Regions from separate parts of the Zoogloea sp. GW822-FHT05C07 genome, predicted to be linked through region 2. Evidence: predicted binding sites of a transcription regulator. Region 2 holds the regulator's gene; each other region holds the start of a gene.
What was found. The regulator FNR, encoded in region 2, switches genes on or off when oxygen is low (the NO sensors DNR and NnrR bind a similar motif). The targets are predictions, from matches to a motif close to TTGANCTAGNTCAA.

Region 1 (10,645 bases), 1.0 Mb from region 2:
ACGGCGGCTACAAGACCACCCTCGGCGACTTCGGCGTCGACGTAGGTGGCCTGTATTACTACTACCCCGGCTCGCGCCTCGACCATGCCTTCGCCGGCGTGAACCAGCGGCGTCCCGGCAGCACGGCCAATGGCAACGTGGACAACGGAGAGGTCTATTTGGCCGGGAGTTGGCAGTTCCTCACGCTGAAGTACTCCCACGCGCTCACCGACTATTTCGCCATGCCCGGCACCCGTGGCACCGGCTACCTGGACTTGTCGGCGTCCTATGACCTGGGCGGGGGCTACACGTTCGGCGCCCACGTCGGGCGTCTCTTCATGCGCGGCTTCGCTTACGCAAACACGGACGGCTCGCGCTATGACGGCCGTTACACCGACTGGCGGCTCGGCATCACCAAGGACCTCGCCGGCTGGATCGTCGGCGCCGCTTATGTGGGCACCACTGCCCAAGGGCGCTGCGGCAACGGCGAGTTCTATTGCTTCAGCAGCAGCATGGCCAGCGACGGCTCAGCCAGCGGTTCGCGCAGCCGAGATGCCGGCCGCGGCATCGCAGTGCTGTCCGTCGCCCGCAGCTTCTGAGCAGACAGGAGGAACGCACAATCATGCTGACCCTCGCCGACATCCTGCTTCCGGAAGACATCCTGCTCGACCTGGACGTCACCAACCCTGCCGCGCTGTTCGATGCCATCGGCCGGAACATGCAACGCTGGCACGGGCTCGCGCGCGTACCAGTGGCCGAAGTCCTCGATCAGCGCGAGGCGCTGGGCTCCACCGCGCTCGGCCAGGGCGTGGCGATTCCCCACGGCCGGCTGGCCGGGTTGCGCCAGACCCATGCTGCCTACGCCCGACCACGACGGCCGCTGCCCTTCAACGCGCCGGACGGCAAGCCTGTGACGGACTTCGTCGTGCTGCTGGTGCCGGAACGGGCCACCGAAGAGCACCTGGGCATCCTCGCCGGCATCTCCAGCCTGTTCACCGACCCGAGTTTCCGCGAAGCCCTGCATGCCTGCACCGACCCGCATGAAATCAGGTCCTTGTTCCGCTCCTGGCAGCCCGCCGCGGCCTGATCCGTAATGCGTACCGATTCAATCCCGGCCGCAGGCCGGGCCGAACCTGCAAGCGACGTACGTGCGCAGATCCTGGCCGAACTGCTGCCCTACATCCATGCCTGCCGGAACCAGCTTTTTGTGGTCGATTACGCCTGCGGCAGCATTCTTGATCCGGTCACTTGGAACAGCCTCGGCCGCCACCTCGCGCTACTCCAGTTGATCGGCCTCCGGCTCATCGTCGTGCATCGCTCCAGTGCCCTCAATACCCGGCTGGTTGCGCTCCTGAACCGGCACGGCGCAAGGGCTGCCGGGCTGTCCGGCGTCGATGACGGCATGCTGCAATTGCGCCCTGCGAGACTGTCCCTTGGCCGCGACGCCGGCCTGGAAGCCGGAGCCGTCAACAAAGCGCTGCTCGACCTGTATCTGGATGCCGGGCTACTGCCCGTCATCCGTCCGATCGGCATCGCTCCTGATGGCTTGGCCTGCCCCATGAACGGGAGCCAGTTGGCCTCTGCCCTGGCCGTGCACTTGCAGGCCAGGAAGCTCATCGTGCTGGGAGACAGCCCTCCACCGATGGATCAGGAAGGCCGCCCGGCGCACCGCCTGTCGGTTTCCGACGCCGCATCGCTGGCCACCATTCCAGCGCACATCGTCGACGCGCTGGCAGCGGGCGTCCCTGCCATCCATCTTCTCGATATCCGACACCCTGAAACCCTGCTGGTCGAGTTACTGACCCCATTCATCGGCGGCACGCTGATCCTGCCCGATGCGGCAGCCGGCGTTCTTTCCCAAAGCGAGCATTACCTGGCCCCTGTCACCGAAGGAGATGAGCATGAATGAACTGTGCATCGGCATCGTCGTCAGGAACCGCGCATACGCAGTCGCCACCCCCGGCACGGACAGTGCCGCCAACACCATCGGCTTTCCGGGCTCGCAACTGGGACGCGAAGCCTTGCGTGTATTCCTTGCCGGACAGGAATGCCCCATGCGCCTGGCCGTCGCCGGAGACGGTGCGATCGGAGTCGCACTGGCGATCAGTCCTACAGCCCAGTGCAACGTTTACATCCTCGATGCGGAGCCCGGAGCCCATCCGGCACGTCTGGCGTCGTACGCTTCAAGGGCCCTGTGAACCATGCCGGTGCACATCTGCCCCGTCTGCGGCGCCCGGCACATGGTATCGAGTGTGCTGCACCTTCTCGCCTACCGCCGCGACCTGACCTGTTCGCCAAGCTGCAAGGCGGTATTCGGCCAGCAGGTACGGCGGCGCATCCTGGCGGAAATGGCTGAAAGCGCAGAGCGCCGACGCCTGTCCGAACGCCATCAGGTGAGCGAGGACTAGCGTGTTGTTCGTCGAACGGAAGAGAATCGCGCTCTCGCGCCCCGGCGCACCGTTCGTACGCACAAGACCTAAAGGAGACGCGATGCTCTCGCAACCGGACCACGTGGTCCGCCATTTCCGGGATGTGCTCGTCTGGCCGGTCCAGATCAAGCCAGGCTTCACGGGGGAGAACGTGGCACGAATCCACGAGAGGATCACCGGCAGCGGCTACTGGGCGCCAGTGGACGATGAGTTCACCACCGATCCGGCCGACTTTCAGGAACGTCATTACAAGGAATTCGTGGCCTTCCTTCCCTACGTCCAGCGCTTCCTGTATGGAGACGGGCGCTCGGCAACCGGCGATGGCCCGCCCAGCCGCTCGGCGCCGATGGCGGTGTACCGGCGCACCGACGTGGCGGGGCTGAAGGTGACCCTGCGGCCCGGCGACGCCCCCATCCCGCTGCGCATCGCCCATGTGGACCTCTACCTTTTCCTCGATCTCGACGTGGCGATGCTCAACGTGGAAGTGGCCGCCGACGACCTGCCGCTGGCCACCGCACTGGAACTGCTCTACCGCTTCGGGCGCGCCTATCCGACCGGCTGGGACGCCAGCGGCCAAGGCGTGCACAACGTCCACCGCACCGAACTCCTCGACCGGGACGGGCGTGTGCTCGCCACCTCGGACTCGGAGAAGCGGGAACGCTACCTGCGCTTCGTCTGCGAGCACCGCACGCCCTGCGTCGGCGCCCTTTGGTCCTGGCTGCTGCGCCCGCTGGTGCAGGACGCCGAGCGCGGCGAAGGCGATCTGAGCTATCGACTGCTCGAGTACTACCGCATGCCGATGATGGCCTACCTGGCCCTCGACGAGCCGCGCAGCCTCAGCCGCGAGGACTTCATCCGCATGGGCTTCGTCGCCAACCTGCCATCCCGTGACCCGGTGCCCGCCAAGGACCCGGCGGTCATCCGCTTCGAGCGCCTGCACTGCGAGGACCGCTTCTGGACCGATTCCGACGACGGCCCCAACAGCCGCTTCATCTGCACCGGCAATGCGCTGGTACTGGTGGGCGAAGCCGGCTCAGACTACTTCCGCGATCCCGAACACGGTTTCCTCGCGCGCTTCCGCCACCAGTATTTCCTGGTCTTCCTGATCGCCCATTTCCACCGCGCCGCGCTGCTGTCCTTTTCCGACGGACTGGCCAGCGCGGTGAACGAACTCGATATCCGCAACAACGAATCCGTACGCCGCTTCAAGCGCCGCATCCGCCAGTCCTTCGAGGCCTTCCTGCGCTTCACCCACCGCTACTGGTTCCACGAGGTTTCCGAACAGGGGTTGGTGCAGGCCCTGTTCCAGCGCACCACGCGCCTGCTGCGCAACGACGAACTGTTCTGCCACGTAAAGGATCAGATGCGCGAAATGAGCGCCTACCTCGATAGCGACAGCCAGCGCCGCCAGTCCGGCACCGTGCTGCGCCTGACAGTGGTGACCATCTTCGGCCTGATTGCCACGGTGGTCACCGGCTACTTCGGCATGAACCTGTTCAACTTTCCCGAGGTACCGGGTACCTACAAGCTGCTCCAGCTGGGGCTGGTGAGCGCCAGCACGCTGGCCTTGGTGCTGTTCGCGGTGGCCCGCTCCAAGCGCCTGTCGGATTTCCTTGAGGCACTCTCCGACGAGCGCCTTCCCCGCGAAGCCAAGTGGACCGCCCTCGGCCGCGTCTTCAAGCGTACGGAACCCTAGCCATGCCTGCCCCCGACACCCCCACCGACCGCCCCGACCCGGACGCCCTGCTGGCCCGCCTGCAGGCCGACGAGGCCCGCGCCCGGCGGGGCCGCCTGAAGATCTTCTTCGGCGCCAGCGCCGGGGTCGGCAAGACCTGCGCGATGCTGGCCGCTGCGCGCCAGCAGCTCATCCAGGGCGTCGACGTGGTGATCGGCGTCGTCGAGACCCACGGACGCATGGAAACCGAGGCGATGGCCGACGGCATCGCCCGCATTCCTCCTCGCCAGATTCCCTACCGGGAGCGGCTGCTGCCTGAGTTCGATCTGGACCGGGCGCTGGAGCGCAAGCCCGGCCTGATCCTGGTGGACGAACTGGCCCACGCCAACGTGGCCGGCTCCCGCCATCCCAAGCGCTGGCAGGACGTGGAGGAGCTGTTGGCAGCCGGCATCGACGTGTATTCGACGGTGAACGTCCAGCACCTGGAGAGCCTCAACGACGTGGTCAGCGGCATCACCGGAATCCGCGTGTGGGAGACGGTGCCGGACCGGGTTTTCGACGACGCCGACGAGGTCGTGCTGGTGGACCTGCCGCCCGACGAGCTGCTGCAGCGCCTGCGCGAAGGCAAGGTATACCTGCCCAACCAGGCGGAGCAGGCGATCCGCAACTTCTTCCGCAAGGGCAACCTGCTGGCGCTGCGCGAACTGGCCCTGCGCCGTACCGCCGACCGGGTGGACGAGGACGTCCAGCAGTACCGCCGCGACAAGTTCGTGTCGCCGGTCTGGCAGACCCAGGACGCCCTGCTCGCCTGCATCGGCCCGGAAGCAGGCAGCGACAAGATCGTGCGCAGCGCCGCCCGCCTCGCCGGGCGCCTCGAAGCCCCGTGGCATGCGGTGTACGTGGAAACGCCCGAACGCCAGCGCCTGCCTGCCGTCAGCCGTGACCGTATCCTGAAGGCCCTCAAGCTGGCCCAGGATCTAGGTGCCGCTACGGCCACCCTGGCCGGCGCACAGGTGGAAGCGGAGGCCGTGCGCTACGCCCGCAGCCACAATCTGTCGCGCATCCTGGTCGGCCAGGACGCGCCGCGGCGCTGGCGCTTCTGGGAGCGCGGCATCGCCGAGCGCATCGGCCACCTCGCTCCGGACCTGGACGTGATCCAGGTAGCCCACGCCGGGCTCACGCCCCCCGAGGCCGGGCGCCCGGCCGCGGAAGGAGGCGGAGAGGCCGCCATCGCCTGGCGTACCTACGCGCTGAGCGCCGCCGCCTGCGGCCTCGCCGGCCTCATCGCGATGCCGCTCCATGCCTTGGTGGACCTGGCCAACATCGTGATGGTCTTCCTGCTGGCGGTGGTGCTGGTGGCCGTCCGCCTGGGGCGCGGGCCGGCCGTGCTGGCGTCCTTCCTGAGCGTGGCGATCTTCGACTTCTTCTTCGTCCCGCCGCGCCTGTCCTTCGCGGTCAGCGACGTCCAGTACCTGATGACCTTCGCCGTGATGCTGGTAGTCGGCCTGGTGATCGGCCAGCTCACCGCCGGCTACAAGCATCAGGCCCACGTAGCGGGCAGCCGCGAGAACCGCATGCGGGCCCTTTACGAGATGTCCCGCGACCTGTCCGGCGCGCTGTTGCCCGAGCAGATCGCCGAGATCGGCGAGCGCTTCCTGGTAGCCGAGATGGGCACCCGTGCCGCCTTCCTGCTCGCCGACGAGACGGACCACCTGCCGGCGCCGCTGTTCGCGTCGGCCGGCCTGCCGGAGATCGACCCCGGCGTCGCCCAGTGGGCCTTCGACCACGCGGAAGCGGCCGGCCAGGGCACCGACACCCTGCCCGCCAGCCCCCTGCTCTACCTGCCCCTCAAGGCACCGATGCGCCTGCGCGGCGTGCTCGCCCTCGAACTGCGCGACCCGGGCCGCCTGCTGGAGCCCGAGCAACGCCGCCTGCTGGACACCTTCGCATCCCTGATCGCCATCGCACTGGAGCGCGTCCATTATGTGGATGTCGCCCAGCACACCACCGTTCAGATGGAATCCGAAAGGCTGCGCAACTCCCTGCTGTCGGCCATCTCCCACGACCTACGCACCCCGCTCAGCGTGCTGATCGGCCTCGCCGACTCCATGTTCCTGACCCGACCTCCACCCACCGCAGCCCAGGCCGGCATCTCCCACCAGTTGCGCGAGCAGGCACTACGCATCAACGCCCAGGTGGACAACCTTCTCGACATGGCCCGCCTGCAGGCCGGTCGCATCCAGCTCAACCGCCAGTGGCAGCCGCTGGAGGAAGTCGTCGGCAGCGCCCTCAAAAGCCTGCGCCCGATCCTCGCCGGCCATCAGATCCGGGTCGAACTGGACGATGATCTGCCCCTTGTGGAGGTGGATTCCGTACTGATGCAGCGGGTGTTCTGCAATCTGCTCGAGAATGCCGCCAAGTACACGCCGGCCGGCAGCCACATCTGGATCCGGGCCCACGAGACGGCGCAGCACATGGAAGTCCGCGTCGAAGACGACGGTCCTGGTCTCCCCGCCGGGCGCGAGGAAAGCCTGTTCAAGAAATTCGAACGTGGCGAGCAGGAAGGCAGCACGCCGGGCGTCGGCCTCGGCCTGGCGATCTGCCGGGCCATCGTCGAGGCCCACGGCGGCCGCATGCACGCCTGCCGGAGCAGCCAGGGCGGCGCCTGCTTCGTATTCACGCTGCCCATCGGCACGCCGCCGCCCCTCGTCGAAGACGAGGACGAGGACGACCGTGCCCCCTGATGTATCGAAAGGAAAACCGTCATGCCCGAGCCGAGCCCCCGCGTCATCGTCGTCGAGGACGAAGCCCAGCTGCGCCGCTTCGTGCGCCTGGCCCTGGAGAGCGAAGGCTGTGAAGTCCATGAGGCCGACGGCGTCAAACGCGGCCTCATCGAAGCCGGCACCCGCAAGACGGACCTGCTGATCCTCGACCTGGGCCTGCCGGACGGAGACGGCATCGAGCTGATCCGCGAGCTGCGCACCTGGTCGGAGATCCCGATCATCGTGCTGTCGGCGCGGACCGCCGAGACCGAGAAGGTCGCCGCCCTCGACGCCGGGGCCGACGATTACCTGACCAAGCCCTTCGGTGCCGCCGAACTGCTGGCCCGCGTGCGCGCCCACCTGCGGCGGCGCTACAAATCGGGCAGCAGCGGGCAAAGCTCGGTGAGCTTCGGGACGGTCAAGATCGACCTGGGCAAGCGCCTCGTCGAAAAGAACGGCGTTCCGGTGCACTTGACCCCGATCGAATTCCGCCTCCTCGCCTACGTGGTGTCGAACCCGGACTGCGTGCTGACCCACCGGCAGCTGCTGAAAGCGGTGTGGGGCCCGTCCCATACGGAAGACGCCCACTATGTGCGGGTCTACATGGGACATCTGCGCAAGAAGATCGAGGACGACCCCACCGATCCGGACCACATCGTCACAGAACCGGGGGTCGGTTATCGTTTCGTCGCAGAGGCCCCGGCCCGCGATACCTAGCCTGCAGGCAGGCCGCCCAGCGCACGGCCGATTGTGGATAGACGATGATGTTTATTTATACCCGGATTTTATTTGCAATTTATTTTAACCCGGGTAATATTTAAGACAGATCAACTCATCCAGCCCGACCATGTCCTCATCCAGCCCCACGACCTACACCACCTTCGACGGCCCGCGCCGCATCGCCGGCGGCAGCCTGCAAGACAACGCGCTGGCCGCCAAGCGGGCACTCGAAGCCGACGCGGGCGGCACCGTGCTCACCTTCGATGACAGCACCGGCCGGCTCGTGGACATCGACTTCCGCGGCAGCGACGCCGATGTGCTGGCCCGCCTCGAACAGAACACCGCCCCCGCCGCAACCGAGGCCGAACCAACCGCCGAAACCCGCGGCCGTGGCCGGCCGCGGCTGGGCGTCGTCGCCCGCGAAGTCACGCTGTTGCCCCGCCACTGGGACTGGCTCGCCTCCCAGCCCGGCGGCGCCTCGATCACCCTGCGCAAGCTGGTGGACGAAGCGCGCCGGGCCGGCTCCGCGCAGGACGGCCGCCGTCAGGCCCAGGAGCGCGCCTACCACTTCATGTCCGCGCTGGCCGGTGACCTGCCCGGTTTCGAGGAAGCCTCCCGGGCCCTGTTCGCTGACAACCAGCCAGTCTTCCTGCAGCGCACCGATGCCTGGCCGGCGGATCTGCGCGACCACGTCCGCCGCCTGGCTTTCGGCGATACGGCCTGAACGCACCCCTGACAGAGCCGGCAGACATCGCGCTGACCGGATGACATATCCGGCCGTGTTTCGGCAATTCACGGAACATCGGCGGACGAACGCGCTCCAACGCGGGAGCCGCGCGCCGGAGCCCTCCCCGGTGCGCGGCTCTGCATGACCATCGCCCCCGCAGCAGGGGGCGATCCGTTCCTCAAAACGACCAACAAGACACGCCAGGAATCCTTCATGACACAGCAGACCACCCTTGCCCCGACCATCACCCTCGCCAATGGCGTCGCCATGCCCCTGCTCGGCCTCGGCAGCTGGCCGATGAACGACCAGGAAGCCGCCCACACCGTCGCCGAAGCCATCGGCCTGGGCTATCGCCTGATCGACACGGCGGAGAACTACGGCAACGAGCAAGGTGTCGGGGAAGGCATCCGGCGCTCGGGCGTCCCCCGCGACCAGATCTTCCTCACCACCAAGTTCAACCGCCAGTGGCACAGCGTTGCCGGCGCGCGGGAAGCCTGCGAAGCCAGCCTGAAGCGGCTGGGCGTCGATTACATCGACCTGCTGCTGATCCACTGGCCGAACCCGGACCAGGACCACTACGTGGACGCCTTCCACGGTCTGATCAGGTTGCTGGAGGCCGGCCTGGTCCGCGCCATCGGCACGTCCAACTTCAAGCCGGATCATCTGCAGCGCCTCTTCGACGCCGGCCTGGTGCCCCACCACAACCAGCTCCAGCTCGATCCCTACCACCGCCGCGACGACCTGCTCGCCATCCACAAGGCGCATGGCATCACCACCGGCGCGTGGCGCCCCCTCGGCCGCGGCAACGAGATGCTGACCGACCCGGTGATCACCGCCATCGCCGAAGCCCATGGCCGCACCGCCGCGCAGATCGTCCTGCGCTGGATCGTCCAGCAAGGCATCGTGACGACGCCCAAGTCCGCCAACCCCACCCGGCTGGCCCAGAACCTCGCGCTGTTCGACTTCACGCTGTCGGACGCCGAAGTGGCCGCCCTCGATACCCTGGACCGGCCCGACCCGACGATGCTGAACGCCGACGTCTTCGGGCACTGAAACCCGGAGGCTGCGGCCTCCACGCTGCCCATGGACGCCCCCGTGCCCGGTCGCCGGGCGCAGGGGCCGGAAAGCTGCTAATATATGAAACAGCTACAAACCATATATTCGAGATCCGAGCCATGGGCATCGTCAAAATTTCCGAGCAGATGCACGAGAACCTGCGTCTGACGAGCGGCGCGCTGAGCCGCTCCATCAACGCGCAGGCCGAGCACTGGCTGCGTGTCGGCATGCTGGCCGAACTGAACCCCAATCTCCGCTACGGCGAAATCTGCCAGCTGCTGATCCAGACCGAGCAGCAGGCCCTCGACGCGGCCGGTCTGGCCGCCGAAGCAGGAGGTGCCGCAGCATGAGAGCCCTGAGACAAGTCCCCATCCGCTCCCAGGAGGAGATCGCCCTGTCCCGCCACGCCGGCGGCCTGGCTGCCGACGTGCTGCGGATGATCGGCGAACACGTCAAACCCGGCGTCAGCACAGACGAACTCGACCGCCTGTGCCACGACTACATCGTCGATGAACTCAAGGCCATCCCGGCCAACGTGGGCTATCACGGCTACCCGAAGACGGTCTGCGCGTCGGTTAACCACGTCATCTGCCACGGCATCCCGTCGGACAAGAAGCTGAAGAACGGCGACATCGTCAACATCGACGTGGCCGTCATCAAGGACGGCTGGTTCGGCGACACCAGCCGCATGTACTACGTCGGCGAGCCCGGCATCCTGGCGCGACGGCTGGTCCGCACCACCTACGAGGCGATGGTCGCCGGCATCCATCAGGTTCGCCCCGGCGCCACGCTGGGCGACGTCGGCCACGCAATCCAGAGCGTCGCCCACCGGGAAGGCTTCAGCGTGGTGCGCGAGTACTGTGGCCACGGCATCGGCGACATCTATCACGACGAGCCGCAGGTCCTGCATTACGGCAATCCGGGCCAAGGCCTGCGCCTGGAGCCCGGCATGGTGTTCACCATCGAACCGATGATCAACGCTGGCCGCGCCGCCACCCGCCAGTTGCCCGACGGTTGGACCGTAGTCACCAAGGACCGCTCCCTGTCGGCCCAGTGGGAGCACATGGTTGCCGTCACCGACACGGGCTTCGAGGTACTTACTCCGTGGCCGGACGGCTACGGCGATTACCCGGCGATCCTGCCGCCGGCCTGAACGCCTGCACTGAACACCTGAACCGGGCACGCAGAAAAAAGCCGGAGCTTGCGGCTCCGGCCTTGGTCAGTCTGCTCAAGCGGCCGCCGGAACCCCGGCGGCCGTTTCACAATCAGGCGACCGAACTGCGGATCAGGTGATCGA
Region 2 (10,645 bases):
CAATGGCCACGTCGGAACCGGCACCGATCGCGAAGGACACGTCCGCTGCCGCCAGCGCCGGCGCGTCGTTGATGCCGTCACCGACCATCGCCACCCGGCCGCTGCCGCGCAGGGCCTCCACCGCTGCGGCCTTCTCGCCCGGCAGCACCTGGGCGCGGTATTCGCTGATGCCGGCCTCCGCCGCGATGCGCGCCGCCACCGCCGGATGATCGCCGGTCAGCATCACGACCCGCACGCCGAGCCCCTGCAGACGCGTTACCGCCGCCCGGGAACTGGCGCGCAGCGGATCGGCGAGGCCCAGCGCGCCCCACGGCCGCCCATCGACAGCCACGCACACCGGCGTCAAGGCCGCTTCGAGCAGGGGTTGCAACACCGCTGACGGCAACTCGGCCCCCTGCCCGGCCAGAAACTCCGGCGAGCCGATCCACACTTCGCGCCCATCCACACGACCGCTGACGCCCTTGCCGCCACTCGTCTGAACCGCGTCGGCCAGGCTCCACCTCAGGCCGGCCGCCTGCGCCGCATCGACCACGGCCTTGGCCAGCGGATGATGGCTGGCCTGCTCGACCGCCGCAGCGACGGCCAGCAGGTCGTTCGCCGCCACGCCTGCCACCGGACGCACATCCAGCACCGCCGGGCGTCCCTCGGTCAGCGTGCCGGTCTTGTCCACCGCGAGCACGGAAATCTTCTCTGCCATTTCCAGCGCCTCGGCGTTGCGCACCAGGATGCCGGCGCGGGCACCCTGCCCGGTCCCGACCATCACCGCCGTCGGCGTGGCCAGACCCAGTGCGCAGGGACAGGCGATCACTAGCACGGCCACCGCATTGACGAGGGCCGGCGCGAATTCGCCACCCAGCCACCACCAAGCCACAAAGGTCAGTACGGCAATCGCCACCACCGTCGGCACGAAAATGGCGGCAATGCGGTCGGCCAGCTTCTGCACCGCCGGCTTGCCGCCCTGGGCCTGTTCGACGAGGCGCACGATGCCGGCCAGCAAGGTCTCGGTACCGACACCGGTGGCCCGGCAGCGCAACGCGCCATCGCCATTGACGGTTGCCGCAAAGACCTTGTCGCCGGCTTTCTTGGGCACCGGCACGCTCTCACCGGTCAGCATCGCCTCGTCGGCCGACGATTCGCCGCTCAGCACTTCGCCATCCACCGGCACGGAATCACCGGCACGCAGCACGAAGACCATGCCTGCCACGACGCGCTCGACCGGCATCTCCTGCAACGCGCCATCCTGCTCGACCCAGGCGGTGGGCGGCTGAAGGCGCAGCAGCGCCTCGATGGCCGCCGACGTGCGCGCCCGCGCCCGCGCTTCCAGCAGCTTGCCGAGCAAGACCAGCGTGATGATGCTCGCCGAGGCCTCGAAATACACGTGCAGATCATGGCGGTCGAACACCACCACGACCAGGCTGAAGAAGTAGGCAACGCTGGTGCCCAGCGCCACCAGCACGTCCATGTTGGCGCCACCGCCACGCAGGGACGACCACGCGCCCTTGTAGAAGCGCCGCCCGATCCAGAACTGCACCGGCGTCGCCAGCAGGCACTGCAGCCAGCGCGGCAGCCACTCCGCATGATGCTCGCCCGCCCCCAGAACGCCGGAGAACATCCCGACCATCTGGACCAGGAAGGGTGCGCTGAGCAGCGCCGAAATCCAGAACAGCCGCAGCTCGGCGCGGAACTCGGCCTCCTTGCGCAGCTTGTCGGCCTCGCGGTCGCGGGTGATGACGGGAGTCGCATCGAAACCCGCTTTCCGGATCGCAGCAATGATCGCCGCCGGCTCGGACAACCCCGGCACGTAACGGACCCGCGCGGTTTCCGCGGCAAAATTGACGCTGCCCTCCACGCCGGGCAGACGATTGACGACCTTCTCGATGCGCGCCGCGCAGGCCGCGCAGCTCATGCCGGACAGGCTCAGCTGCAGCGTCTGGGGCGCCACGTCGAAGCCGGCCTTGCGGATCGCCGCCAGAATGTCCGGCGCACCGGCACCATCGGGCGCCGCAGCCAGGCGAGCCTTGCCGGTGCCGAAATTGACCTCGGCGCTAACGCCGGGCAGCCGGTTGAGCACCTTCTCGAGCCGCGTCGCGCAGGCCGCGCAGCTCATTCCCGAGACCGGCAGGTCGTAACGCATACCTGGCTCGTTCCCCATGCTTAGCTTCCCTCAGCCCACCAGCAGCACGGGCAGCGTGGCCCGCTGCAGCACCCGCGTTGCTACCGAGCCGACAAATAGATCCGCCACCACGCCGCGGCCATGCCGACCGAGGCACAGGTAATCGCATTCCAGAATGGTCGCCTGATGGAGCACCACGTCGGCCGGCTGGCCCACGAGGATATGCGGCGTTACTTGCAAACCGGCCGCCTTGAGGCGGGCCAGCGGCGCCTTGAGCACGCCTTCGCCTTCATCGCGGTAATAGGCATCCAGGGCTGCCCGGGCCACGTGGCGGGTCGCGAACTCGATGGGAATCGGCGGATGCACATACAACACATGCACATCCGGCACGCTCTTCAGTTGGCCCGCCAGCGCGATCACCTGATCGACGACACGCTCGGCTACCGGAGAATCATCGACGGCCAGCAGGATTTTCATGATTCGCTCCGCCTTCCAGGAAAAGACTCAGAAATGGCAAACCACGCCATTCCACAGATTGCTGCCGAGGGTCGGCGTCGTCACCAGGCCGTACACGCCGAAGGCCAGCACCACCAATCCAGACCCCGTCCGCACCGCCCGGTTCCGCACCACGTCGCGCAGACGCTTGAGCAGCATGCCGGCGAGCAGCAGGTTGGGCAGCGTGCCAAGGCCGAAAGCCAGCATCAGGCCCGCGCCGCGCTCGGCCGAGCCGGTCACCAGGGCCGTCGCCAGCACGCTGTAAACCAGGCCGCAGGGCAGGAAGCCCCACAGCAGGCCAAGCGGAAGGGCCTGACTCACGCTGCGCGCCGGCAGGAAGCGCCGGGTCAGCGGCTGGATGCGCGCCCACAGCTTGTGGCCGAGTTGCTCGACGCCGGACAGGGCCCGTGTGAAGCCGGTCAGGTAGAGCCCGAGCGCCACCAGCATCAGGTTGGCGGCCACGTACAGGACCAGCTGGATCGGCAGGATGTTGTTGAACAGCAGGCCGACCGTCCCGATCGCCCCCATCGCCGCGCCGGCCAGCGTGTAGCTGCTGATCCGCCCGACGTTGTAGGCCAGGTGCAGGGGCCAGTCACTGCGCCGCTGGCCGGGCAGCTGCACGGTCAGCGCGCTGACGATGCCGCCACACATGCCGACACAGTGGGTGCCGCCGAGCAGGCCGATGAGGAAGACTGCGAAATAGCCGGTTTCGGGCATGGAGATTCAACCTGGACAAACAAAAACGCCCCGTGGGCAACACGGGGCGCGTTCCAACACTTGGCTCGGCATTCTAGCCCGCCCACCTCGGAGCGGCCAGCCGGCCGGAAGTTCAGATCACCTTCGAGTAACGGGTGCGCTCCCGGTCGGCGCGCAGGTACTTGTCGAAGACCATCGCAATCGCCCGCACCAGCATGCGGCCGGCTGGCAGCACGGTGATCCACTGCTTGTCGATCTTCAGCAGGCCACCCTTCTCCATCTCGCGCAGGTCGGCGAGTTCGGCAGCAAAATACTTGTTGAAATCGATCAGGTGGGCGATCTCGATGGACTCGATGGACAGCTCGAAGTGGCACATCAGCGCCTGGATGATGGCCCGCCGCAGCAGGTCGTCCGGCGTCAGCTCGATGCCGCGCAGCACCGGCAGGCGGCCGGTGTCGATGATGTCGTAGTACTCGTCGAGGGTCTTCACGTTCTGCGCGTAGGTCGGACCGACCTTGCCAATGGCCGACACGCCGAAGGCCAGCAGGTCGCACTCCGCGTAGGTGGAATAACCCTGGAAATTGCGATGCAGGCGTCCCTGGCGCTGGGCCGTGGTCAGCTCGTCGTCCGGCTTGGCGAAGTGGTCCATGCCGATATACACGTAGCCCGCCTCGGTCAGGCGGCGAATCGCCAGTTGCAGGATCTGCAGCTTGGTCTCGCCGGACGGCAGCTGCGCGTCAACGATGCGGCGCTGGGGCTTGAACAGCGTCGGCAGGTGCGCGTAGTTGTAGATCGACAGGCGATCCGGCGACAGCGCCAGAATCTGCTCAAGGGTGCGGTTGAAGCTGATGACGTTCTGCTTGGGCAGGCCGTAGATCAGGTCCACGCTGACCGACTTGAAGCCATGGGCCCGCGCCGCGTCGATTACCAGCTTGGTTTCTTCCTCGCTCTGGACGCGGTTGACCGCCTTCTGCACGTCCGGATTGAAATCCTGAATGCCGACGCTCATGCGGTTGAAGCCGAGCTCGGCCAGCAGCGCAACAGTGGCTTCGTCCACCTTGCGCGGGTCCACCTCGATGGAATACTCACCGTCCGGCACCAGCGTGAAGTGCTTGCGGACCATGCCCATCAGGCGGCGCAGTTCGTCGTGGGACAGGAAGGTCGGCGTGCCGCCGCCCAGGTGCAGTTGCAGTACTTCCCGCGACCCGTCGAGCTTGGCCGCCTGCATGTCCACTTCTTTTTCAAGATAATCCAGATACTTGGCGGAGCGACCGTGATCCTTGGTGATGATCTTGTTGCACGCGCAGTAGTAGCAGATCGTATTGCAGAAGGGGATGTGGAAGTATAATGAGAGCGGTTTGCCGATTCCGCCGACAGTGCGCCTCCCGAGCCAATGCTCCAGGGCATCGGAGTTGAACGCCTCGACGAAGCGGTCAGCGGTCGGGTACGACGTATACCTCGGGCCATTCACATCAAACTTGCGAATGAGCTCGGGATCGAATATCAGGTCTTTTTGTGTCGTGTTCATGGTGCACTTCTGTTGGTTGCGCTGAACAATCGCAGAATCGATCCAAAACAGTATTGACGTGGATCAAAGGGCTCCAAACGTTGGTAAAACCATCCAGTTCAGGTGATTGCGCGTGCAGATGAAATCGGTGATTCCGGTGACGGTCGTGGACATCAAGGTCGCGTGTTCCCAGTGCAACCTGCGGGAGTTGTGTCTTCCCTTCGGCCTCGACCCCAATGAGATCGACCAGCTCGACGAGCTCGTCGGCAGCCGCCGCAAGATCAAGCGGCAGCAGCACCTCTACCGCTCCGGCGACAACTTCGAGGCGATCTACGCGATCCGCGCCGGCTCCTTCAAGACCGACGTGATCCTCGAGGACGGCCGCGACCAGGTGACCGGCTTCCAGATGACCGGCGAAGTGCTGGGCCTCGACGGCATCAGCACCGAGCACCATTCGTGCAACGCCATCGCGCTGGAAGACAGCGAAGTCTGCGTGATCCCCTTCAACCGGCTCGAAGAGCTGTCACGGGAGGTGGAAAGCCTGCAGCACCAGTTCCACAAGATCATGAGCCGCGAGATCGTCCGCGACCACGGCGTAATGATGCTGCTCGGCTCGATGCGCGCTGAAGAGCGCCTGGCGGCCTTCCTGCTGAACATGTCCCAGCGCTTCACCGCGCGGGGCTTCTCGCCGTCCGAATTCCACCTGCGCATGACCCGCGATGAGATCGGCTCCTACCTGGGCCTCAAGCTCGAAACGGTGTCCCGCGCCTTCTCCCGCTTTCAGGAAGAAGGCCTGGTCGCCGTCCAGCAGAAGCACATCCGCATCCTCGACACACCGGGCCTGAAGCGCCTGCTCAACCACCACGCAGCCTGACCGCCGCCGGCCCTGGCCTTACAGCCAGGCCAGCCAGCCGAGCGGATTCTTGCTGACCGCCACCGACACTATCCACGACAGCGTCGCCAGCGCGCCCACATAGGCCGCGGCGCGCAGCCCACGCGGGCGCCTCGCCTTCAGCGCAACACTCCCCAGCCCGATATAGACGAGCAAGCCCAGCACCTTGGCGGTCAGCCAGGCATGCACGAAGGGATATTGGGCCGCCATCCAGGCCAGGCCGAGCGCACTGGCCAGCAGGCAGGAATCGACGATATGCGGCAGTACCCGCGTCAGGCGGGCCTGCAACAGCGGCGAACCGCTCAACGACCACCAGCCCCGCAATGCGAAGCCGCAACCACTGAGCACCACGCAGGTAATGTGGAAATGCTTGAGAGCCAGATACATGCCGCGCCTCCATCGTTCCGCGGCAAAGCCCCAGCTGCCGGCGGGCCCCGCGAAAGCGGGGCCGCAACACTTTAGCCGCGCAGCACGCCAACTTCCAGTGCGGCAAACCAGTTGATGAATCGCTGTACATCGGCGCCCTGGTAGATGGCCCCGTGCTGCGGCACCAGCATGTCGATCTCCAGGCGGGAAACGCGCTCGCACCAGTCGCGCTTGGCCCGGTCCGAGCCCATCCAGCGCTTGTGGAAACCTTCCGCATGACGGATATGGCGGGAGAAGTCCTGCACGTACAGCTCGTTATGGTCAGCCGGCAGCAGGGCCGCACCGACATCGCCCGAAAACAGGATTTTGGCCTTCGGGTCGTACAGGTGGAAATTGCCGGACGAATGCAGGTAGTGGGCCGGGATCGCCTGCAGCTCCAGGCCGTCGAGGCGGATTGTCATGCCCGAATCGGGGATCGGCACAAAGGTCGAATCCTGCCCGCCGAAATGGGGCAGGAAGCTCTGCCAGAGCCAGCTCGTGTAGCACTTCAGATCGGGCTTGAACTCCAGCCACAGGGCCAGCGAGGAAATGATGTCCGGATCCTGGTGAGACGCGAAGATGCCTGCCAGCCGCGTCGGATCGCACTCCGCCGAAAGCGCGGAGAAAACCGCCGGAAAGATCTCGATCCCACCCGGGTCGCACAACAGGGCTTCTTCCCCGTGGGCGACCACGTATTCGTTGGTATCGATGATGTAACCAGGCTTGGTCACATCCCGCGCGATCGCCAGCCAGCGGTGTTCCTCGTCCTGGTAGATGCAATGGGCCTGTTTCATGGGTTTCCTAATCCTTTACAAGGCGTTCCTTGCCGAGAACTTCGAGGGAGCGCTTGATCTGCGCAATCACCTCGGCAAAATCCGTCGATACCTGCATCAATGCCGCACTGAAGCTACCACCATAGGCCGCCTCGATCTTCGCCGAACGGGCCAGCACACCGCCCAATTCGACTAGCTGCTGGGTTTCCTCGACGGCCGCGCGCAAACGCAGATCGAGGGAGCGCAGGCGTACCTGCTGCTCGGCAAGCCGCGCAGCGCCACGCCGCCGGGCCTCCCGCGCGCCCGGCACGCCATCACCGCTGAGCTTCAGCGCCGCCGCCAGAATCGCCGCAATGCGCTGCTGCTGCACGACGCCGGTGACACTGCCGACCGAACCGGACGTCATCTCCCGCAGGGATGCCATGTGACGGGTCAGATCCTGGGCAAAGCGCCGCAACTCATTGGACAGCACACCAAAGCCCAGCGCTGCGTTACCGGCCCGCTTGGCCAGGAAGATCGCATTCAAGGCCATGAGGTTGATACGGAAAGCCGTTGCAACGATGGCCTTGATCTCTTCATTGACGCGGACGATGCGGGCAAGCTCGCCAGTGCGCGAGGCTATCCCGTGAAAATTCGGTTCTGGCGCATTCATACGTGATACTCCGGAAAGCGGGACGACTGCCCCGGCTGATTAACGGCGGAGACAGGCGCAGCTTGAGCCCCTGCCACCGTGTGCACGACGCCCTTCGCGCGAATTACACGCGAGTCGAGCCCTTCTGCAAGCTAGCAGTGCTACGGTATGCCGATTCCGCCACTCCCCTCGCCGAGACAGTGATGCCAAAAGCTCGCTTCATTCCAGAGAAACTCTCCATCGCAACATCGATTTGCGCAGTGCTCGCACCTCTCGGCGGATTGCACTGCACACTCGCGCATGCCGCATCGCAAAACGGAGCGGCCCAGCCCGCCCCCGTCACCGATGCCAGTGCCAATGCAGACTGGATGCGCCGCGCCCACGCCTCCGGCGTGCTCATCGCCGTGGGTTTCGACAGCATCGAAGAATGGGCCAAATACTCCTACGAGCGGGAAAACTGCAATCCCGATTACCAGGTCCGTACCGGCCTCCTGGCCAAGGCTGGCTGCCGTAGCAACGCCTGGGACAACAAGGTACGCGCATCCGGCAACGGCTCGGTCCGTTTCGACATCCTGCCCGGGAGCTGGCAAGGAGGTGGCGGCAGCATGGCCATCCCGTTCGGCGATTACGCCACCAACCAGTTCGGGGCCAACAGCCAGTTCTGGGTCTCGTGGCGGCAACGCATGGACGCCCGCTACATCGCGGGCTACCCGGCCAAGGATGGGCGCATCGCCAACGCCAAACAGGTGATCATCGCCCAGGGCGACATGCCCGGCGCCACTCCGGGCAAGCCGATCAGCGGCAGCGCCTGCAGTGAGGCCGAGGTCGTGATCGTCAGCTCCAATCCGGGGAGTCGCCCGCCATTTCCGACAGGCTATATCGAGTGCGGGCGCTACGTGTGGTTCGAACAGACCTTGCAGGCAGGCGCATACGCGGGCAATGCCATGGGCAGGCAGGTCATCACGCGTGAGAACATGCGCCGGACCGACACCGGCCAATACGCCTGCATCAACCATCCCGACATGCTGGATCAGTCCGGCTGCGCCACCTACCGCCCCGACGAATGGATCACCTATATGGTGCACCTGCAACTGGGGCCGGACGGCCGCGCGGTCAGCTCGGTATCCGGCAAGGAACAACCGGGCTACATCCATTCCAGCTTCGAGCTGTATGCCGCCTATCAAGGAGAGGATTTCCAGCTCCTTCACCGCCAGACCGAAGTCGTCATCCCGAAAGGACAGCACTTCGCCGGCGGAGACCCGCTCCAGGCATCTTCCTACCGGGGCGGCTGGGGCCCCGCCGACGGACACCCCCAGGCCAAATTCGGCAAGCTGTGGCTGCTGCCCTACATGACCAACAAGGATCCGAACGACACGAGCCCCAAATCATCCACGTGGTTCGATGAAGTCATCGTTTCAAGGTGCCGGATCGCCGCACCAGGGCAGCCCATCCCGAGCGAATGCAATCCACCCGACACTGCGCCCCCCGCCCCCGTTCCGACAGTCCCCCTCCCCCAAACCGGCAACAACGCAGCCCACCCAGCGGCCGTCGCGGCCGCAGCCGCACCACCTCCGCCCGCCAAGCCAGCCGGCGGAACAAAAATGCAGCTCGTCGGCATCCTGCACAACCTTCCCCCGGGCCATTGGTTCGAGATCCCCGGCTCCCAGCTCTTCAACGTGCTGACCGACGCCTGCAAGGTCAAAGCGATTCGCGACGCCTATGAGCACGTAATCACCGGACTGGTCGGCTGCAATCCGGAGAACGTCATGATCTACAGCGGCGGCGCCTACGACACCCGCCGGCATCGCCTGCTCGTCTGGGGCGGCGGCCACTCCGCCTACGCTGGCAATGAACTATATGGATTCGACATGCGGGAGGCCCGCTGGACGCGCCTGAGCGAGCCGACGCCTTTTGCCTTGGGCAACAGCGCCGCCAGCGAACGGAAGGAAGGCGCATCGCAGTCGCCCTCAGGGCGTGCCGCGAATGCCCTCACCGGCCCGATTTCCGTGCACTCCTACGACCAGATCGAATACCTGCCCGACCAGGACTGGCTGATCGCCGCCGGCGGTGCAACCTATAGCGCCAACGGCTTCGCTTCGGCACAGACCTGGCTGTTCGACCTCAAGAAAGAAGACGCCAGCGGCTGGATGGAGAGCCAGCCGATGCCCGGAAAGGCATTCAGGCTTTTCGAATACAACATGTCAACCGCCTACGACCCCGTCGCCCGGAAGTTCATCATGCGCGGCTATTCCGAAGCGGGGGCCTTCGACCCCGCGAGCCAGGAATGGACGATCACCCAGAAAGGCCTTCCGACGCGCAAGATCGGCACCGTCGGCGAGCTCGACCCAAAGCGGCGGGTCTTCGTCATCCTCGGCTCGGGAACAGCAGAAATCCACCAGGTCGGCCCCAAGGGCGAACTGAGCCAGCCCCAGCGGCTCGGCGCATCGGGCGATACGGACATCGAGCAGTGCTACTCGCCAGGCCTAGTCTTTGATTCAAAAGCCGACAGGCTGACGGCGTGGTGCAGCAAAGGGGACATCTACACGCTGGATGTGGACAAGCGCATCTGGACCCGCCACGCCGCCAAGAGCAGCGTTGAGCCCGGCGATCCGGCCACCACACCGCGCATCCGGGGCACCTTCGGGCGCTTTCGCTACATGCCCGAATACAACGCCTACATCCTGGCGAACGGTGTCCGCAGCAACGTCTTCCTCTATCGCCTGTCCGACGACAAGGGACGAATTCCCTGAAGAGGCGAAACACCAGACAGGGGCAGGCCGGGCAATCCGGTCTGCGCCGCACCCCCCGCACGGACTTGCAAGACAACACGCACAGCAGCATGCGGCACCCCGCAGGAATGCGCCCGCAGGCGACGGCGCACAAAAAGAAAGGCCCTGATTACTCAGGGCCTTTCTTTTTAACTTGGGGCGACATACCGGTTTCGAACCGGTGACACCTGGAATCACAATCCAGTGCTCTACCAACTGAGCTAATGCCGCCACTGTTGACCATCGATCGAAATCGCCGATCTGAAACTTTTCAGAGCCTGCCCGACAGGAATCGAACCTGTAACCCCCGGCTTAGAAGGCCGGTGCTCTATCCAGTTGAGCTACGGGCAGTTCGCCGTGGGTAC
Region 3 (10,645 bases), 840 kb from region 2:
CCTGCTCGGCGTCGAGCCGGTCGCGCAGGCGATCGATCTCCCCCGCCAGCATTTCGATCACGCGGTCGCCGGCGGCCGTCGAACTAACCTGCAGCTCCCGGACGAACTGCAGTTGCTGGTGGCTGAACAGACCCTCCAGGCGAGCATCGAGGTGAGCGAGCATTTGCCCGGCGGTTTCGTCCTGGGCCCGGTTGAGACGTGTGATCCGCAAGGCCAGCCAAGCGACGACGGACAGGACGGCAAGAAGCAGTACGAACAGTAGCGGTATCAAGACTGAAGAGGATTCGGGAGTCATGGCCGGAGTATACCCGGCCATGCCCCCGTCCTTCCCTCAGCTCAGCGCCCGCAAGCTCGCCAGCGGCGGCTGGGAGAGCAGATGCCGGGTGCCGACCCAGCCCGCCAGCGTCACCACCGCGCAGCCGGCAATGCCGCCGGCCAGCAGTGGCAGCAAACTCGGCGCATAGGGCAGTTTGAAGACGAAATGCCCCAGCGCCCAGCCGATGCCAGTCGCCCCGGCGCCCGCCAGCACACCGGCTACCAACCCGAGCACGGCGAACTCGGCGAGCAGCGCCGCGCGCAGTTGCCCATTGCGGGCCCCCAGCGTGCGCAGGATGGCCAGCTCCTTCTCCCGCTCGTCATGGGTGGATTGCAGCGCCCCGAACAGCACGACCACGCCCGCCACCACCGCGAAGCCGAAGACGAACTGCACCGCCGCGATCAGCTGATCGACCATCGCCTGGATCTGGCCGATCACCGCCGCCACGTCGATCACCGTCAGGTTCGGGAAGGCCGCCACCAGGCGGTTGGAAAAGTCCAGCTGCCCCGGCGACAGGTAGAAGCTGGTGATGTAACTGGCCGGTTGCTGCTCCAGCATGCCCGGCGCGGCGATCACGAAGAAATTCACCCGCATCGAATCCCAGTCCAGCTTGCGCAGGCTGGTGATGCGCGCCTCGCTGCGCACACCGGCGATCTCGAAAGTCAGCAAGTCGCCCATCGCCAGACCGAGGGTCTGGGCCAGCCCCTGCTCGACGGAGAACTGCGGCACGTGCTCGTCCCCATGCCAGCGCCCTTCGATGACGCGGTTGCCGCCCGGTAGACGCGAGTCGAAGGACAGGTTGAAGTCCCGGTCCACCAAACGCTTGGCGCGGTCGTCCGTGTAGTCGTCCGGCCCGACCGGACGGCCGTTCACCGCCACCAGGCGTCCGCGGATCATCGGCTGCAGCAAAGGCTCAGGTCGGCCGTTGTCCTTGAAGAACTGGCGCAGGGCCGGCAATTGTTCGGGCTGGATGTTGATCACGAAACGGTTGGGCGCATCCACCGGCGTGGTCTGCTTCCAGCTCGACAGCAGGTCGCCGCGCACCAGCGTCAGCAGCAACAGCGCCGTCAGCCCCATGCCGAGGGCGAGGGCCTGCACGAGGCTGGCCACCGGCCGCCGCCGCAGGGACGCCAGCCCGTAGCGCCAGCCGCTGCTCGCCACACTGCGTACATGCCCCAAGCCACCGATCACGGCCCACGCCACGCCGCCATACACCGCGAAGGCCAGCGCGAAGCCGCCGACCACCCAGGCACCGAGCAGCCAGTCCCGCGCGATGCCGACCAGCAGGCCGGCCAGCACCAGCGCGCCGAGGGCCCAGGCCAAGCCTTCCCGCGCAGCGATGCCGTCCCATTCGCGCCGCAGCACGCGCAAGGTCGGCACCCGCCCAAGCCGGATCAGCGGCGGCAATGCGAAGCCCAGCAGCAACAGTAGCGACACCGCAAAGCCGTGCAGCACCGGCAGCCAGCCCGGCGCCGGCAATGGGAAGCCGACCAGGCTGCCGAGCAGTTCGTTGAGCGCGAACTGCACCACGAAACCCAGCCCGCAGCCGGCCACGCCCGCCGCCAGGCCGAGCAGCGCGAACTCGCCGAGAAACAGGGACAGCAGGCGCGCCTGCGTCGCACCGACGCAGCGCATCACCGCGCAACCATCCAGATGCCGCTCCACGAAGCGCCGCGTGGCCAAGCCGACCGCCACCGCCGCCAGCACCACCGCCAGCATCGCCGCGAAGCGCAGAAAACGCTCGGCGCGGTCCAGTGTGTTGCGCACCTCGGGCCGTGCATTCTCGACGTTCTCCAGGGTCTCGCCACGCTTGAGGCGGGCGCGGGCCCAGTCTTCGAAGGCCTTCACCGGCGCCACGTCCCCCGCCACATGCAGCCGGTAGAAGACCCGGCTGCCCGGCTGGATCAGGCCGCTCGCCGGCAGGTCGGCGGCATTCATCACCAGGCGCGGCAGCAGGCTGAAGAAATTGGCGCCCCGGTCCGACTCGAAGGACAGCACGGCCGTCATCTTCAGGCGGAGTGCCCCCAGACCGACCATGTCGCCGGGCTTGGCGGACAGGGCGCTGGCCAGCCGCTCATCCAGCCACAACTCGCCAGCGGCGGGAATGCCCGGCGCCACCCTGTCCGGCTGGTTGAGCCCGGGCGCGATGCGCATCGCGCCGCGCAGCGGATGCCCGTCCTCGACGGCCTTGACGCCCGCCAGCTGGGCGTCCTCGCCCAGGCTGGCCATGCTGGTGAAGGTGCTGGAGACCACCGTTCGGAGGCCGCGCCGGCTCGCCTCGGCGCGGTAGGCCGGATCGAGGGCGTGGTCGGACACCAGCACCAGATCCCCGCCAAGCAGCTGGTTGGCCTCCCGGGCCAGAGCCTGGGCGACGCGGTCGGTGAAGAAGCCGACACTGGTGAGGCTGGCCACGGCGATGATCAACGCCGCCAGCAGCAGCCCCAGTTCGCCGGCGCGCAGGTCGCGCCGGAGCATGCGGAATGACAGGAAGAAGGTATTCATGTGGCTTGAGGCAGGGAAGCAGCAAAAAAATTCCGGCCTGGCGAAAAACCGGGGCCGGAATTTTTCGGATTATCCGCGTGGATCGATGACAGCCCTGCGCTCACCCAGCTTACGCGTCGGACAGCCAGCGCTGCACCAGGCGGACCCAGTAGGCCACGCCGTAGGGAATCGCCTCGTCGTTGAAATCGTAATGGGGATTGTGCAGCGTGCAACCGCCTTCACCGGGCCCGTTGCCGAGCCACACGTAGCAACCGGGCTTTTCCTGCAGGAAGTAGGCGAAGTCCTCGGCGCCCATGCTGGGCTTGGGATCCACCGTCACGTTTGCGTCGCCGCAGATCTCCTTCGCCACCGCCGCGCAGAACTCCGCCTCCGGCACCGAATTGATCGTCGCCGGGTAGCCGCGCCGGTACTCGAAGCGGATGTCGGCGCCGAAGGCCGCGGCGACGCCGGTGCACACCCGCTGCATGGCCGCCTCGACGCTGGCCTCCACCTCGGGCCGGAAGGCCCGCACGGTGCCGCACAGTTGCGCCACTTCGGGAATCACGTTGTAGGCGTCGCCGGCATGGAACTGGGTCAGCGACAGCACGGCCGAATCCAGGGGGTCGACATTACGCGACACCACCGACTGCAGCGCCTGCACCAGCGCCGCGCCGGTGAGCACCGGGTCGATGCCCTGGTGCGGCATCGCCGCATGGGCACCCTGCCCGCGGATCTCGATATCAAAGCGGTCGGCGCAGGCCATCACCGGCCCGCGATGCACGGCGATCTGCCCGACCGGCAGGCCCGGCCAGTTGTGCAGGCCGAACACCGCCTCCATCGGGAAACGTTCGAAAAGCCCGTCGGCGATCATCGCCGGCGCGCCGCCCTCGCCTTCCTCTGCCGGCTGGAACAGGAAATAGACCGTCCCATCGAAATCGGGATTACGCGTCAGGTAGGCGGCCGCACCCAGCAGCACGGCGGTGTGCCCATCATGCCCGCAGGCATGCATGCGGCCCGGATGGCGGGATTGATGCGTGAAGTCGTTCTTCTCCTGGATCGGCAGCGCGTCCATGTCGGCGCGCAGGCCGATGGCCCGCTGGCTGTTGCCGGCCCGCAGCACACCGACCACGCCGGTCTTGCCGATGCCCCGGTGAGTCTCGATGCCCAGCGCCTCCAGGCGCTCGGCAACCAGGGCCGCAGTACGGTGCTCCTCGAAGGCCAGTTCAGGATGGGCGTGGATGTCGCGGCGGATCGCCGTGACCTCCGGATGGAGGGCCCCCAAATTCTCTAGAAGGTGCATGATGCGTCCCGATGTCCGGCCCAGAGGCCGTGGATCAATCAATGATAGCAGCGGGCTTTGCCCCCGCTCCACCACCCTAGCCCGCCCCCAGCGATGAAACTGTTCTACGCCGACCACTTCGTACTGCCCTTGCCCGAAGGCCATCGCTTCCCGATGGAAAAGTACGCCCGCCTGCGCACCCGCCTGCTCGCCGGCGGCCTGTTCGATGCCGACGACTTCCACGTCCCGACGGCTGCCAGCGATACCGAGATCCTGCGCGCCCACGATGCCCGCTACCTGCAAAGCGTGGCCCGCGGCATGCTGGACAAGGAGGCCCAGCGGCGCATCGGTTTTCCGTGGTCCGAGGCGATGGTCGAGCGCTCACGCCGTTCCGCCGGCGCCACGCTGGCCGCCTGCCGCGCCGCTCTCGAAGACGGCTGCGCCGCCAACCTGGCCGGCGGCACCCACCATGCGTTTCGCGACCGGGGCGAAGGTTTCTGTGTCTTCAACGACTCGGCGATTGCCGCGCTGGCCATGCGCGCCGAAGGCCGCGTCGAACGCGTGGCCATCGTCGACTGCGACGTGCACCAGGGCAACGGCACGGCAGCGATCCTCGCCAACCGGCCGGACTGTTTCACCTTCAGCATCCACGGCGCCCACAACTATCCCTTCGACAAGGAACGCAGCGACCTGGACGTGGACATGCCCGACGGCAGCGGCGACGGGGCCTATCTCGACGCGCTGCAGCCGGCGCTGGCCGAGGTGTTCCGGCGCGCCGATCCGCAGCTGGTCATCTATCTGGCCGGCGCCGATCCGTTTGAAGACGACCGCCTCGGCCGCCTCAAGCTCACCAAGGCCGGACTCGCCGCCCGCGACGAGCTGGTGCTCGGCGAGTGCCGGCGCCGCGGCCTGCCGGTGGCCATCGCGATGGCCGGCGGCTACGCCCGCCAGATCGACGACACGGTGGACATCCACGTCGCCACGGTGAGCACCGCCGCACACATCTTCCGTGCACGTAAAGCACCATCGCTATAATCGAGAAAACCCCTGCGAGGACTCCCCATGCGTTTCGAAGGCTCCGACAACTACGTCGCCACCCCCGACCTGATGCTGGCCGTCAATGCGGCGATCCGCCTGCAGCGCCCGCTGCTCATCAAGGGCGAGCCCGGCACCGGCAAGACCATGCTCGCCGAGGAAGTCGCCGCAGCCCTCGGCATGCCGCTGCTGCAGTGGCACATCAAGTCCACCACCAAGGCCCAGCAAGGCCTGTACGAATACGATGCGGTGTCCCGCCTGCGCGACTCCCAGCTCGGCGACGACAAGGTGAAGGACATCGGCAACTACATCGTCAAGGGCACGCTGTGGCAGGCCTTCGATGCCGACGAGCCGACCGTGGTGCTGATCGACGAGATCGACAAGGCCGACATCGAATTCCCCAACGACCTGCTGCGCGAACTCGACCGCATGGAGTTCCATGTCTACGAGACCCGCGAGACCGTCAAGGCTCGCCACCGCCCCATCGTCTTCATTACCTCCAACAACGAGAAGGAACTACCGGACGCCTTCCTGCGCCGTTGCTTCTTCCACTACATCAAGTTCCCTGACCGGGACACGATGCAGAAGATCGTCGACGTGCACTTCCCCGGTATCAAGCAGGCCCTGCTGAAGGAGGCCCTGGAGGTCTTTTTCGGCCTGCGCGACGTGCCGGGCCTGAAGAAAAAACCGTCCACGTCGGAGCTGATCGACTGGCTCAAACTGCTGGTGGCCGAAGAGATTCCGGTAGAGGCCCTGCGCTCCCCCGACCAGAAGGCTGCCATCCCGCCGCTGCATGGCGCGCTGCTGAAGAACGAGCAGGACATGCACCTCTTCGAGCGCCTGGTCTACATGGCCCAGCGCAACCGCTGAGCCGGACGCCGCCATGCTCATCGACTTCTTCCTGCACCTCAAGAGCCGCAAGCTGCCGGTGTCCACGAAGGAATTCCTGACCCTGCTCGAAGCCCTCGAAGCTGGCCTGGGCGGGCACAGCATGGAAGACTTCTACTTTCTGGCCCGCGCCAGCCTGGTCAAGGACGAGAGCCAGTACGACCGCTTCGATCAGGCCTTCGGCGAGTACTTCAAGGGCATCGAGGCCATCCTCGGCCTGGAAGTGGATCTGCCCGAGGAATGGCTGAAGGCCATGGCGACGAAACACCTCAGCCCCGAAGAAAAGGCCAGGCTCGAGAAGCTCGGCTGGGACAAGCTGATGGATGAGTTCAAGAAGCGCCTGCAGGAGCAGAAAGGGCGCCACCAGGGCGGCTCGAAATGGGTCGGCACCGGCGGCACCTCGCCCTTCGGTAACAGCGGCTACAACCCGGAAGGCATCCGCGTCGGCGGCGAATCGGCCGGCAACCGCACGGCGATCAAGGTGTGGGACCAGCGGGAATACCGCAACCTGGACGACACCGTCGAACTGGGCACCCGCAACATCAAGGTGGCGCTACGCCGCCTGCGCCGCTTCGCCCGCCTTGGCGCACCGGACGAACTGGACCTGGACGGCACCATCGCCGCCACCGCGCGCAACGCCGGCTACCTGGACCTGCTGATGCGCCCCGAGCGCCACAACGCGGTGAAGGTGCTGATCTTCTTCGACGTGGGCGGCTCGATGGACGACCACGTGAAGGTCTGTGAGGAGCTGTTCTCGGCCTGCCGCACCGAGTTCAAGCATCTGGAGTACTTCTACTTCCACAACTGCGTGTATGACCACGTATGGCGCGACAGCCGTCGGCGCCATAGCGAGCGCACGCCGACCCTCGACGTGCTCCACAAGTACGGCCCGGAATACAAGCTGATCTTCGTAGGAGACGCAACGATGAGCCCCTACGAGATCCTGCAGCCGGGCGGCTCCATCGAGTACAGCAACCCTGAACCCGGCGCCACCTGGCTGCGCCGCCTCGCCGACGCCTACCCCGCCATCGCCTGGCTCAACCCCGAGCCGGAGCGCATGTGGGACTACCGGCAGTCCATCGGCATCGTCCGGCAACTGCTGGGAGAACGCATGTTCCCCCTCACGCTGGACGGCCTGACGCGGGCCATCACCCACCTGTCGCGGAAGCAGTAAACACCACTCCCGCGCGAAACCGGAAACGCTCCGGTCAGGGCATCCGGTAGTTGTCCTGGGTCAGCAGGTCGATGCCGCACGGCAGCTGTTCGATCCAGTCGAGGAAGCGGTTGACCATGACCTTGCCCTCGAAACGGCAGCCGTGCTGCGGCACGATCATTTCCACATCCATCTGTCGGACCATGTTCACCCAGAAGCGGCAGATCTTGTTGGAGATCATGTAACGGCGATGGAAGCCGGCCATCGTGATCACGTGGTCGTCGAAATCCCGCACCGGCTCGGCCGCCTGGGTGTGATCGACGAGCGAGGCGCCCATGTCGCCGGAGAACAGGATCTTGGACACCGGATCGTAGAACTGGAAGTTGCCTTCCGAATGCATGAAGTGGGCCGGCACCGCCTTGATCTTGCTCTCGCCCAGCGGGATGTTCATGCCTTCGTCGGGAATGCCGATGATCCGCGCCGAATAATCCTTGCCGGTGGTGAAGTGCGGCACAAAGCGCGTCCACAGACGGGAGATCATCACCTTGCAATGGGTGGACACCATCCACTTGTTGAGTGACGCGATGATGTCCGGGTCGGCGTGAGTGGCGAAGATGTAGTCGAGCCCACGCGACGGGAAGAAGCGCTGCATGGACATCAGCAGGCCGTTGTAGGTCATGTTGCCGCCCGGGTCGATCAGCGCGCCGTGCTCACCATCGACGATCAGGAACTGATTGCACTGCACCGCATGGTCGGCTTCCTCGTCCACCAGATCATAAAAGGCCAGACAGGCATGCTTGCCGTTGTTGAAGAGTTCGACTGCCATGGGGTGCATTCCGCGTATCAGAAAGACCGATACTTTATCCGAGTCGCCACATGGCGAAAACGTGACAACAACCTACATTGACCGTCGTCAAAGAAACTTCTCGTCATTCGCACGGCATTGGGGTAGTTTTAGCACTTTCGGATAGTCCAGTCCCCGTCGTGAAACAAGCCATACCCCTACTTTGCGCGATTGTCATCCTGCTCGCACCGGTCGATTACGCATGGTCCCTCGACACCGGCTTCGCCAGCCGGGCCCCGTCGTCCGCCATGAACAACCAGCAGAACAGCAGTTCACTCATGGCCCGCAAGAAGCTGCTGGCCATGCGCAAGGGCCCCGGCGCCCAGGCCGGCTTCGGTGGCGTGAACGTGATGAGCCGGGAGGGCGTCCGCCCGGAGGACCTGCGTCCCCCATCCGCCACGATGTGCGCCATGCAGGGCATCTCCGGACATGCCAGGCCCAGCGCCGTCTCGCGCCAGGAAGCGTCGGGACGGGTCGTACTGTCCACCGATCCCTCCAGCCTGAGCGGGCAGAGTGCCGACATCTACAGTGCCTGTGATTCGACTGGCAAGCGCGCCCGTGCCGGTCTCAAGGCGGGCAGCGGATCACTCCTTGTCGATGCAACTGGTGGTCGTGGTCCGGGTGGTACGCCCTCCCGCCTGACCAATGCAAGAACCAAGAGCATCTACGACGCAAGGACCAACATGCTGGTCGGCACCAAAGCCACGAAAGACCGCGCGGCGGCGTTCGCCAACCAGCCCACCAAGTCCACGTCCCTGTTCGACCCGGTCACCGGTGGCATCAAACCGCCGAAGGTCATGAGCGCGTACAGCGTTTACCAGCAGACGCCCTGACGAAACGCCCCCGCCCGTCAGCGCCTGACGGGCCAGTACCAGCTCGGCACGCCCTTGCGCCCGCCTCCTGCACCCTGACGGCGGCGGCTGCGCAGGTGGCCATCCACCGCGGCGATCCACGGCGCCAGATGCATGTCGGCAAGTTCCAGATCGACGAACAGTTCGGGCAGCCGGTAGGCAAACCAGCGATAGGCGGCCAGCAGGCGCACGGTGGTTTCCGCCTCCTCCAGCGAGGCACGCCGCGGCGACTGGGGCAGGAAATCCAGCGCAATCGTCTTGCCCTTGTTGGCACTGTAGGCCCAGTCGCGCCACACGCCGTCGATCGTCTCGTTCTGCGATGCCATCGGTGCCATCGAGAACACGTGCTTCTGATGCAGGCTGAGGTTCTTCATGCGGTCCAGCTGGGCCGCGCGGGCCAGCTGTTCCTCCGGAATGTGGGGCGTGAAGAAGCCGTCGCCGCAGTCCGCGTGGAGCAGGAACAGGGACAGTAGCGCCTCCAGCCGGCGGTCGCCCGACATTTCGGCGATCTGCTCCAGGTAGGCCGAACCCGCCGTGATCTGGAAGCCCTTCGCCTCCAGCGGTTCCTGGTGGGTTTTCATGAGACTGCTCACCACCCGGTGCTCGGCCGGGGTAAGGCCTGCCACGACGCCCTCCTCGTCGTGATGGCCGAAGCGCCCGGCGCGACCGCCGATCTGCTGCAACAATGACGGCGACAGGGTTCCCCGTGACGTGCCGTCATACTTCTGCACGGCGGTGAATACGACGCGCCGGATCGGCAGATTGAGCCCCATGCCGATGGCGTCGGTAGCGACGAGGATGTCCGCATCGCCGCCGGCAAAACGGTGCGCCTCCCGTTCCCGCACCTCCGGCGACAGCGCGCCATAGATGCAGGCCACCGACTTTCCCAGGGCCATCAGATCGTCGCGCAGATTGAGGGCGTCCCGCCGCGAAAAGACGATGAAGGCGTCGCCGGGCTTGGCGCGCCGCAGCGCGGCCGCGGGATCGTTGCCCAGCGCCTGCCCCACCACCAGCGGATGCTTGCGCTGCTTGCGCCGGATCTCCAGCGGCAGGCCCAGTCGGGCGGCAAGCGCCGTTATGGCCGGCTCTGCCGACAAGGCCCCGACCAGCCACACCTCGCGGGCATTGGCGCCCACCACCGCCTGGGTCCACGCCCAGCCGCGATCCGGATCGTCCAGCATCTGGATCTCGTCGATGACCGCCACCTCCACCGCTGTGGAGGAGTCCAGCATCTCGATGGTGGACGCCGTCACGCGGCTGCCCTCGACGATACGATGCTCCTCGCCGGTGATCAGGGACGCGCTGACGCCGAACTCCTCGTTCAAGCGGGTAAACGCCTCCAGCGCCAGCAGGCGCAGCGGCCCCAGATACACCCCGGACGCGGCTGTTGCGAGGCGCTCGAAGGCGTCGTGGGTCTTGCCGGAATTGGTGGGCCCCAGCACCGCCACCAGCCGGCGCGTACGCCGGCCGGCCTGGAAGGTGGCCGGATAATCGGACAGCTTGAGCGTCCGCCCGATCTGTTCCGCCAGATCGTGGTGGCGCTGTTTGGCGCGCAGATCGTTAAGGGACTGGGCCAGGCCCTTGCCGACCGTGGAAAGATCCAGATCGCCGCCGGACCACAGCTCCTTCAGCTTGCGCAGATTGGCTTGCAGTCCTTCCGCCGCACAGGCGTCCAGGTAGGCGCCGATTTCGATGATCGCCGCTTCCAGCGCGTATTCCAGCTCAGCACCGACTTCCTTGAGCATGGCCTGCTCAAGGGCATCCCGTACGTCGCCCGGCCGGCGTCGCCAATGGCTCG

Region 1: a site for FNR is predicted at 7,663-7,676, ahead of AC3QL2_RS22070 (DUF2239 family protein). Genes of this name have one in related genera too.
Region 3: a site for FNR is predicted at 8,056-8,069, ahead of AC3QL2_RS21195 (oxygen-binding di-iron domain-containing protein). Genes of this name have one in related genera too.

Annotation. Positions count from the first base shown of each region.
Region 1 is NZ_CM179510.1:4,787,018-4,797,662, reverse strand. Features, by position in the region: gene AC3QL2_RS22110 (TorF family putative porin) at 1-578, shown strand, start outside; gene AC3QL2_RS22105 (PTS sugar transporter subunit IIA) at 602-1,066, shown strand; gene AC3QL2_RS22100 (amino acid kinase family protein) at 1,073-1,888, shown strand; gene AC3QL2_RS22095 (hypothetical protein) at 1,881-2,177, shown strand; gene AC3QL2_RS22090 (hypothetical protein) at 2,220-2,387, shown strand; gene AC3QL2_RS22085 (CorA family divalent cation transporter) at 2,470-4,104, shown strand; gene kdpD (two-component system sensor histidine kinase KdpD) at 4,107-6,827, shown strand; gene kdpE (two-component system response regulator KdpE) at 6,849-7,562, shown strand; gene AC3QL2_RS22070 (DUF2239 family protein) at 7,693-8,289, shown strand; gene AC3QL2_RS22065 (aldo/keto reductase) at 8,506-9,345, shown strand; gene AC3QL2_RS22060 (ParD-like family protein) at 9,468-9,698, shown strand; gene map (type I methionyl aminopeptidase) at 9,695-10,501, shown strand; gene ahpF (alkyl hydroperoxide reductase subunit F) at 10,614-10,645, opposite strand, start outside.
Region 2 is NZ_CM179510.1:3,750,780-3,761,424, reverse strand. Features, by position in the region: gene AC3QL2_RS17430 (heavy metal translocating P-type ATPase) at 1-2,134, opposite strand, end outside; gene AC3QL2_RS17425 (universal stress protein) at 2,165-2,590, opposite strand; gene AC3QL2_RS17420 (sulfite exporter TauE/SafE family protein) at 2,618-3,325, opposite strand; gene hemN (oxygen-independent coproporphyrinogen III oxidase) at 3,438-4,832, opposite strand; gene fnr (fumarate/nitrate reduction transcriptional regulator Fnr) at 4,951-5,685, shown strand; gene AC3QL2_RS17405 (SirB2 family protein) at 5,704-6,090, opposite strand; gene AC3QL2_RS17400 (oxygen-binding di-iron domain-containing protein) at 6,162-6,902, opposite strand; gene AC3QL2_RS17395 (methyl-accepting chemotaxis protein) at 6,910-7,533, opposite strand; gene AC3QL2_RS17390 (hypothetical protein) at 7,881-10,262, shown strand; tRNA gene AC3QL2_RS17385 (tRNA-His) at 10,436-10,511, opposite strand; tRNA gene AC3QL2_RS17380 (tRNA-Arg) at 10,558-10,631, opposite strand.
Region 3 is NZ_CM179510.1:4,586,925-4,597,569, reverse strand. Features, by position in the region: gene AC3QL2_RS21225 (DNA recombination protein RmuC) at 1-295, opposite strand, end outside; gene AC3QL2_RS21220 (ABC transporter permease) at 332-2,818, opposite strand; gene AC3QL2_RS21215 (M20 aminoacylase family protein) at 2,928-4,097, opposite strand; gene AC3QL2_RS21210 (histone deacetylase family protein) at 4,191-5,111, shown strand; gene AC3QL2_RS21205 (AAA family ATPase) at 5,139-5,981, shown strand; gene AC3QL2_RS21200 (vWA domain-containing protein) at 5,995-7,173, shown strand; gene AC3QL2_RS21195 (oxygen-binding di-iron domain-containing protein) at 7,208-7,978, opposite strand; gene AC3QL2_RS21190 (hypothetical protein) at 8,137-8,829, shown strand; gene AC3QL2_RS21185 (helicase-related protein) at 8,847-10,645, opposite strand, start outside.